Regions from separate parts of the Buttiauxella agrestis genome, predicted to be linked through region 2. Evidence: predicted binding sites of a transcription regulator. Region 2 holds the regulator's gene; the other holds the start of a gene.

Region 1 (3,428 bases), 2.9 Mb from region 2:
GGTGTTTAAACCGCTGGTTTCTGCGGCTGACTCATTGCCTGCGATTCTGTTGGCGGTGCTGATTGGCCACCTGCTGTGGTTTGCCGGGATTCACGGTGCGGCTATTGTTTCCGGTATGCTGCAAATGTTTTGGCTGACGAACCTGGGTATGAACCAGAGCGCACTGGCGCAAGGTGCACCTCTGCCGCATATCTTTATGGAAGCATTCTGGACGTTCTTCATTGTCGTGGGTGGTTCGGGTGCAACGATGGGGCTGGTGATTTGCTACCTGCGTAGTAAGTCAGCACACCTGCGCTCGATTGGCCGCCTGAGTATCGTTCCTACCTGTTTCAATATTAACGAGCCGGTCATTTTCGGTACACCAATCGTTATGAACCCAGTGTTCTTTATTCCCTTCCTGCTGGCACCGATGGTGAACGCCGTTTTGGCCTGGGGAGCAATGAAGATGGATTTAATCGGGCGTGTGATTTCAGTTGTACCATGGACTGCTCCGGCACCTATCGGCGCGGCATGGGCACTGGGTTGGGACTTCCGCGCAGCGATTCTGGTGATTCTGCTGGCCGTGGTTTCTGCCATCATCTACTTCCCGTTCTTCAAAGTGTACGAGAAGCAATTGCTGGAACAAGAAGCAGAAGAAGCACAAAAAACGTCTGGAGAAGAGAGCCAACAGGCGGCTTAATTGGATAGTGAGAAATGAGATGAAACGGTGGGGAAACCTGCCGTTTTGTTTTATGACTTTAAAGTGCAATCACCGCAGCGTTGAACATCCGGCAGTTTATAGCGCTGGCAGCAAGTACGGCGAACCAACAAACCTTCACGAAGGATAACGGTGCGATAGAACGGGTTGTCCTGGCCATTTTTCAGCTGTTTTTCAAAGAAACAGGCGTGGCGTAACTCGGCAATTGTGGTTTCATCCAGCAGTTCTCTAAGCTCACCAAAAAACCAGTTCAGCAAATACCCGGTATTACTCCAGATAAGTTTCCCGTTAATTTCGCCGCTGTTTTCCAGAGCATCAACCACCGGCATTAGCCCGGTAACAAGCAGCTTTTCCAGGCGTTGAACTAACGGCTGTGTGGTGGCGACTTTGTCTTCCTGAATATCTAACCAGAAAGTGGCGGCTCTACCCGTTTCGTGAAATTCAACCTGGATGCGCTGAGGGTCGATATCCAACGCCCGCGGTTGAGTCACGAGTGCCATCACCAACGGCGGGACCAGTAAACCCAAATACCATTGCGCCCACAGTGACTTTAGCGGTTTCCCCTCACGGGCAAGCTGTGGCTGATTACGATAAATATGGTCACTGTAGCTGGCAAGAAGTGAGGTAAGGGTTGCGGGTTGCGACCATTGGTGGAGAGTCAGACTGTTTGCGGGCGCAGATTCATTGAGTTTGATGATGTCGTTAAAATAGGGTCTGTGCGCGGTGAATGATGCCCGTAACTCATCCGCAAGCGTCGATTGTACGCTCGCAAAAGGCGGTTGCCACGCCAGATAATCATCAAACTGTGTAGATTGAAACGCCATCGACAAACAAGACCACTAATACAAATGATAATGATTGCCAATCCTATCTATAGACAATGCCTTTGGCAAGGCCATTTTATGCGCAACAAAAAAGGGGGAAAGTCATGCGTTATGGGATTTAAGCTGGCAGCAACGAATCGCTAATCAGAATACTGTTCCGGCCCTGACGTTTTGCCCGATAGAGTGCGGTATCCGCCTGGCGGAGTGCTTCTTCAATATCGGACTGTTCAAGCGCTGCGATACCAATACTGGCGGTCACATGTGTGGCGACGTCGTCATTAAACAGGTGAGGGATTTTTAAATCGTACACGCGTTGGCGAATTCGCTCCGCCGTTTGAATGGCGCGTTCGGCATCAATATCCGTCAGCAATATCATAAATTCTTCGCCGCCATAGCGCGTAACGACGTCGCGCGAGCGAACTGCATCGCGAATCGCGGCTGAAACATGCGTCAGAGCCTGGTCGCCCATGCTGTGGCCGTAGTTGTCGTTGTAAGCTTTGAAATGATCAATATCTAACAGCAGAACGAAATGTTGGCCTGAGCCTAACGCCAGGATGGTATCGAGGCGGTTACGGAACCCGCGGCGGTTATACAAACCGGTAAGGGGATCGAGCATACTCAAATCATTAAGCGTTTCTTTTTCTTCGAGTAATTTATCCATTAATCGACGGGTGAAATTATCATTACGTTTCTGAATGATATGTTGAATCGTGATGCCAACACCGGGGAGGACGACTGAATACAATACACGTGGCCAGTTTGCGCCATGGTCGAGCCATAAAATGACGGCGGTTGCGGGCAAGCATGATGCGAAAAAGGCCTGGATATTATTGATAAAAGAAATCGAGCCAATAAATAATATCGCCAATAAAGCAATAATGAGGAAATTAAGATCGACGACGGGCATCGCGCTGACTTTTATATAGATATGCCACGCCCAAAGCAGCCCAATAATTAACGAAACCACATTAATGTTAATTAGTTTCTTTTTATTGATGAACTGCCAAAGCAGACACGACATGCTGATCACCAGCACCATGATGATGGGCGCGGTGAAATGTTGAGTGTTGGCTGACGGCGACACGATACTAAAGCCCGCAGAGAATGCGTTCAGTAATAAAAATAAACGCAACGAGAGTTGATGCTTCCCTTTGAGTAATGCGCGCCAGGTTGTTGCTGTCATATCAAAATAGTTCTTAGACTCATGCTCAACATTATGTTGTTGAATAGTAATATAAAAAGAGACAGGTGAAGTGATGACTCAATGTGATTATATAGTTTTTATTTATGGATTTAACATCGCTGCTCAATCTATCACCTTAATGAAAATATGTCATCAGATGATGAGGAATGCTTAACATTTCTAATGTAAAACGGTGAATACACCAGGCTGACAAACGAGAAATTATAGCATATGATATTGGTTATCATTACCACTTGGTGCAATAGATATGATTTTACAACGGCGGTTAGAAAGCGGGTGGGGGGTGTTGATTCCTGGCGGGATTGTCGCTGCTTTGCTGTGTCTTGATCTTTCGTTTAGCGAGTGGCGGGTGCTGATTGTATTGGGGTTATTGGCGACCACGGGCATGTTGTACCATAAACGGTTACGTCATTTTGTGCTGTTGCCATCATGCGTTGCGTTTGCCAGCGGGCTTGCGCTTGTGATGATGAATCTGGAAGCAATGAAATAGGGAAGTAAAACTGAGAATAACGAGAGTGAAGCGAGAAGAGGGTGATAAGAATTGGTGCGAAGAGAGGGACTTGAACCCTCACGCCCGTTAGAGCACTAACACCTGAAGCTAGCGCGTCTACCAATTCCGCCACCTTCGCAAATCAAATCTTATCTGATATCGCCTTCGCATTGGTGCGAAGAGAGGGACTTGAACCCTCACGTCCGTAAGAAC
Region 2 (3,428 bases):
GTCACAACGGGTAAATACGAAACTAACCTTGCGCACTCCACCTGGAACGCAAACCTGGACTTCCAGTCAGGTTATGCCGCTGACATGTTTGGTCTGGACATTGCGGCCTTTACTGCTATCGAAATGGCAGAAAACGCTAACAGCGGTCACCCAAATGAAATCGCATTCTCCTCTTCTAACAAAGCTTACGACGAAGATTATTCCGGCGATAAGAGCGGCATCAGCCTTTATAAAGCAGCGGCTAAATTCAAATACGGCCCGGTATGGGCGCGTGGTGGTTACATTCAGCCAACCGGTCAAACTCTGTTAGCACCACACTGGAGCTTCATGCCAGGTACTTACCAGGGCGCAGAAGCCGGTGCAAACTTTGACTATGGCGATTCTGGTGCTCTGAGCTTCTCCTACATGTGGACCAACGAGTATAAAGCTCCGTGGCACCTGGAAATGGACAAGTTCTATCAGAACGATAAGAACACCAAAGTCGATTACTTACATTCACTTGGTGCGAAATATGACTTCAAAAATAACCTGATTCTTGAGGCCGCATTTGGTCAGGCTGAAGGTTATGTTGATCAGTATTTCACCAAGGCGAGCTACAAATTTGATATCGCGGGCAGCCCGTTAACCACCAGCTACCAGTTCTACGGCACGCGTGACAAAGTTTCCGACGGCAGCGTGAACGATCTGTACGACGGAACCGCATGGTTGCAGGCATTGACTCTCGGATACAGAGTCGGCCAGGTTGATTTGCGCCTTGAAGGAACCGTGGTTAAGGCCGATGGCCAACAGGGCTACTTCTTGCAGCGTATGACGCCAACTTACGCCTCTTCCAACGGTCGTCTTGATGTGTGGTGGGATAACCGCTCTGACTTCAACGCCAACGGTGAAAAAGCGGTATTTGCAGGCGCGATGTATGACCTGAGCAACTGGAATCTTGCGGGTTGGGCAGTGGGTGCTTCTTATGTTTACGCATGGGATGCTAAACCAAGCTCCAAACCAACGACAGACGGTTACTACGATGCGGATAACCGCCTGAAAGAATCTGCGTACAGCCTTGATGCGTTGTACACCGTTCAGGATGGTCGTGCGAAAGGCACTCTGTTCAAACTGCACTTCACTCAATACGACAACCATTCCGACATCCCAAGCTGGGGCGGTGGTTACGGCAACATCTTCCAGGATGAGCGTGACGTGAAATTTATTGTTATCGCACCATTCACCATCTTCTGATGTGATTCCGGGCGCTAAACACGCCCGGTTTTCTTAAGGATATCAAACATGAAAAAGCTAGTTCTGATTACGGTGATGGCGTTAGGTTTGAGTGCGTGTGCGCAGCAACAACCTAAAACGGCTCCGGAAGATACTAAATTGAAACAAGCGTATAGCGCTTGTATTAACACCGCAGAAGGCAACCCGGATAAAATCCAGGCCTGCCAGAGTGTGTTAAATGTTTTAGGTCAGGAAAAAGAGCATCAGGATTTCGCGAAGAAAGAAACGGTGCGTACCCTGGATTACCAGAACTGCATTCAGGCGACCCGCACGGGTAATGACCAGGCGGTAAAAGCCAAATGCGACAAAATCTGGCAAGAGATTCGCGCTAACAACAAATAATGGCTGCGCGTAAGCAATAAAAAAACCGGTGAGCTTCCTCACCGGTTTTTTTATGCCTGGCTTCTGAATCAGAAGGCAGAATATACGGATTACCTTTCGCTGATTTCGTGTGCGTTTTCATCAGTACGGCAATCACCTTCAGCGCAGTGACCGTAAAGGTACAGGCTGTGGTTAGTCAGACGAATGCCATGACGTGATGCGATTTCGCGCTGGCGGGCTTCGATTGAATCATCACTGAATTCAATAACCTTGCCGCAATCCAGACAGATCAGATGGTCATGGTGATGCTGCTGCGTCAGTTCGAACACGGATTTGCCGCCTTCGAAATTATGACGAGTCACAATGCCTGCATCATCAAACTGGTTTAGTACACGATAAACGGTGGCGAGACCAATCTCTTCGCCCATATCAATCAGACGTTTATAGAGGTCTTCCGCACTGACGTGGTGGTTCACCGGCCCTTGCAACACTTCAAGGATTTTTAATCGCGGAAGCGTGACTTTCAAGCCGGCCTTCTTTAATGCGGTATTATTGTCAGTCATGCGGAAATTGTCCTGTTGCTTAACGATTCGCTCGGACTCAGGGTGAGCGTTAAGATGAATGCGTCTCATTATAGAACTGCCACTTCTAAATGGGAACCGCAAGTATTATGCATAATCAAGCTAAAAAATGGCGGCTGAGTCGCGATTTGTTTGCCTTGCTAGCTTTTTGATCAGGAGTTCATTGTACAGGGACAAACTGAAAAGTTAAAAATTTGTAGCGATTATTTTAATCGATAATATCTATCAATGTGACGCAACCCAATAGTTGCGTCACATCTGGCATCAGGCGTTGATGATATCAGCCAGGTTCAGCTCGTCAGAAACTTGTTTGACCCATTTCTGAACGCGTTCAGCCGTCAGTTCTGGTTGACGATCTTCGTCGATAGCCAGACCGACAAAATGATCGTCGTCAGCCAGACCTTTAGAGGCTTCGAAATGGTAGCCCGCAGTTGGCCAGTGGCCGACGATAGCTGCACCGCGTGGCTCAATGATGTCGCGGATAGTGCCTAACGCGTCACAGAAGTATTCCGCGTAATCTTCCTGGTCGCCACAGCCGAACAGAGCAACCAGTTTGCCATTGAAATCAACTTCTTCCAGCGTCGGGAAGAAATCATCCCAGTCGCATTGTGCTTCACCGTAATACCACGTTGGGATGCCGAGAAGCAGAATATCGAAGCCTTCCAGGTCTTCTTTGCTGCTCTTAGCAATGTCATGCACCTCAGCAACTTCTTTACCGAGCTGTTTTTGAATCATTTTCGCGATATTTTCGGTGTTACCAGTGTCGCTGCCGAAAAAAATGCCTACGATTGCCATGAGTAAAATAACCTCTTGATACTTAATGGTATGGTGGCTGCTATTTGGCCACAGATAGGGCAATCATAGCAGAACACTTCGTGGTGCGGAAACTGCTATCGCCCCGGTGTGCACAGACTGCAACATTGCATACCAGGACATAGCACTAAAACTAACTGAGATGCTGCTTCAGTTGCGCGAGTAGTATCTCTTCAATCAGCTCGCTACGGCTGATATTGCGCGCTTCAGCCAGTTGGTTGAGAGCATCTACCGCGTCATTATTGAGCTTTAGCTCCACTCGCTTCAGGCCGCGTACCTTATCGCGCTTGAGTTGATTGCGTTTGTTGATACGCAATTGCTCATCACGCGTTAGCGGATTTGTTTTTGGTCGCCCCGGGCGACGCTCGTCCGCGAACAGATCTAATGTAGTACGGTCCGTTTGTTCTTTTGCCATGATTAGACTACTGACAGGGAATTCAGGTG

What was found. Region 2 encodes Fur, which represses iron uptake genes when iron is present. Its sites were predicted from a motif close to ATAATAATGAGAACNACTATCAA; they were not measured.
Region 1: a site for Fur is predicted at 1,540-1,562, ahead of fhuF (siderophore-iron reductase FhuF). Genes of this name have one in related genera too.

What each region holds. Positions count from the first base shown of each region.
Region 1 covers NZ_UIGI01000001.1:620,914-624,341, forward strand. The annotation lists gene DY231_RS03060 (PTS sugar transporter subunit IIC) at 1-679, shown strand, start outside; gene fhuF (siderophore-iron reductase FhuF) at 730-1,521, opposite strand; gene DY231_RS03070 (GGDEF domain-containing protein) at 1,640-2,704, opposite strand; gene DY231_RS03075 (DUF1435 domain-containing protein) at 2,976-3,215, shown strand; tRNA gene DY231_RS03080 (tRNA-Leu) at 3,268-3,354, opposite strand; tRNA gene DY231_RS03085 (tRNA-Leu) at 3,387-3,428, opposite strand, start outside.
Region 2 covers NZ_UIGI01000001.1:3,531,781-3,535,208, reverse strand. The annotation lists gene chiP (chitoporin ChiP) at 1-1,230, shown strand, start outside; gene chiQ (ChiQ/YbfN family lipoprotein) at 1,279-1,611, shown strand; gene fur (ferric iron uptake transcriptional regulator) at 1,701-2,153, opposite strand; gene fldA (flavodoxin FldA) at 2,436-2,966, opposite strand; gene ybfE (LexA regulated protein) at 3,118-3,399, opposite strand.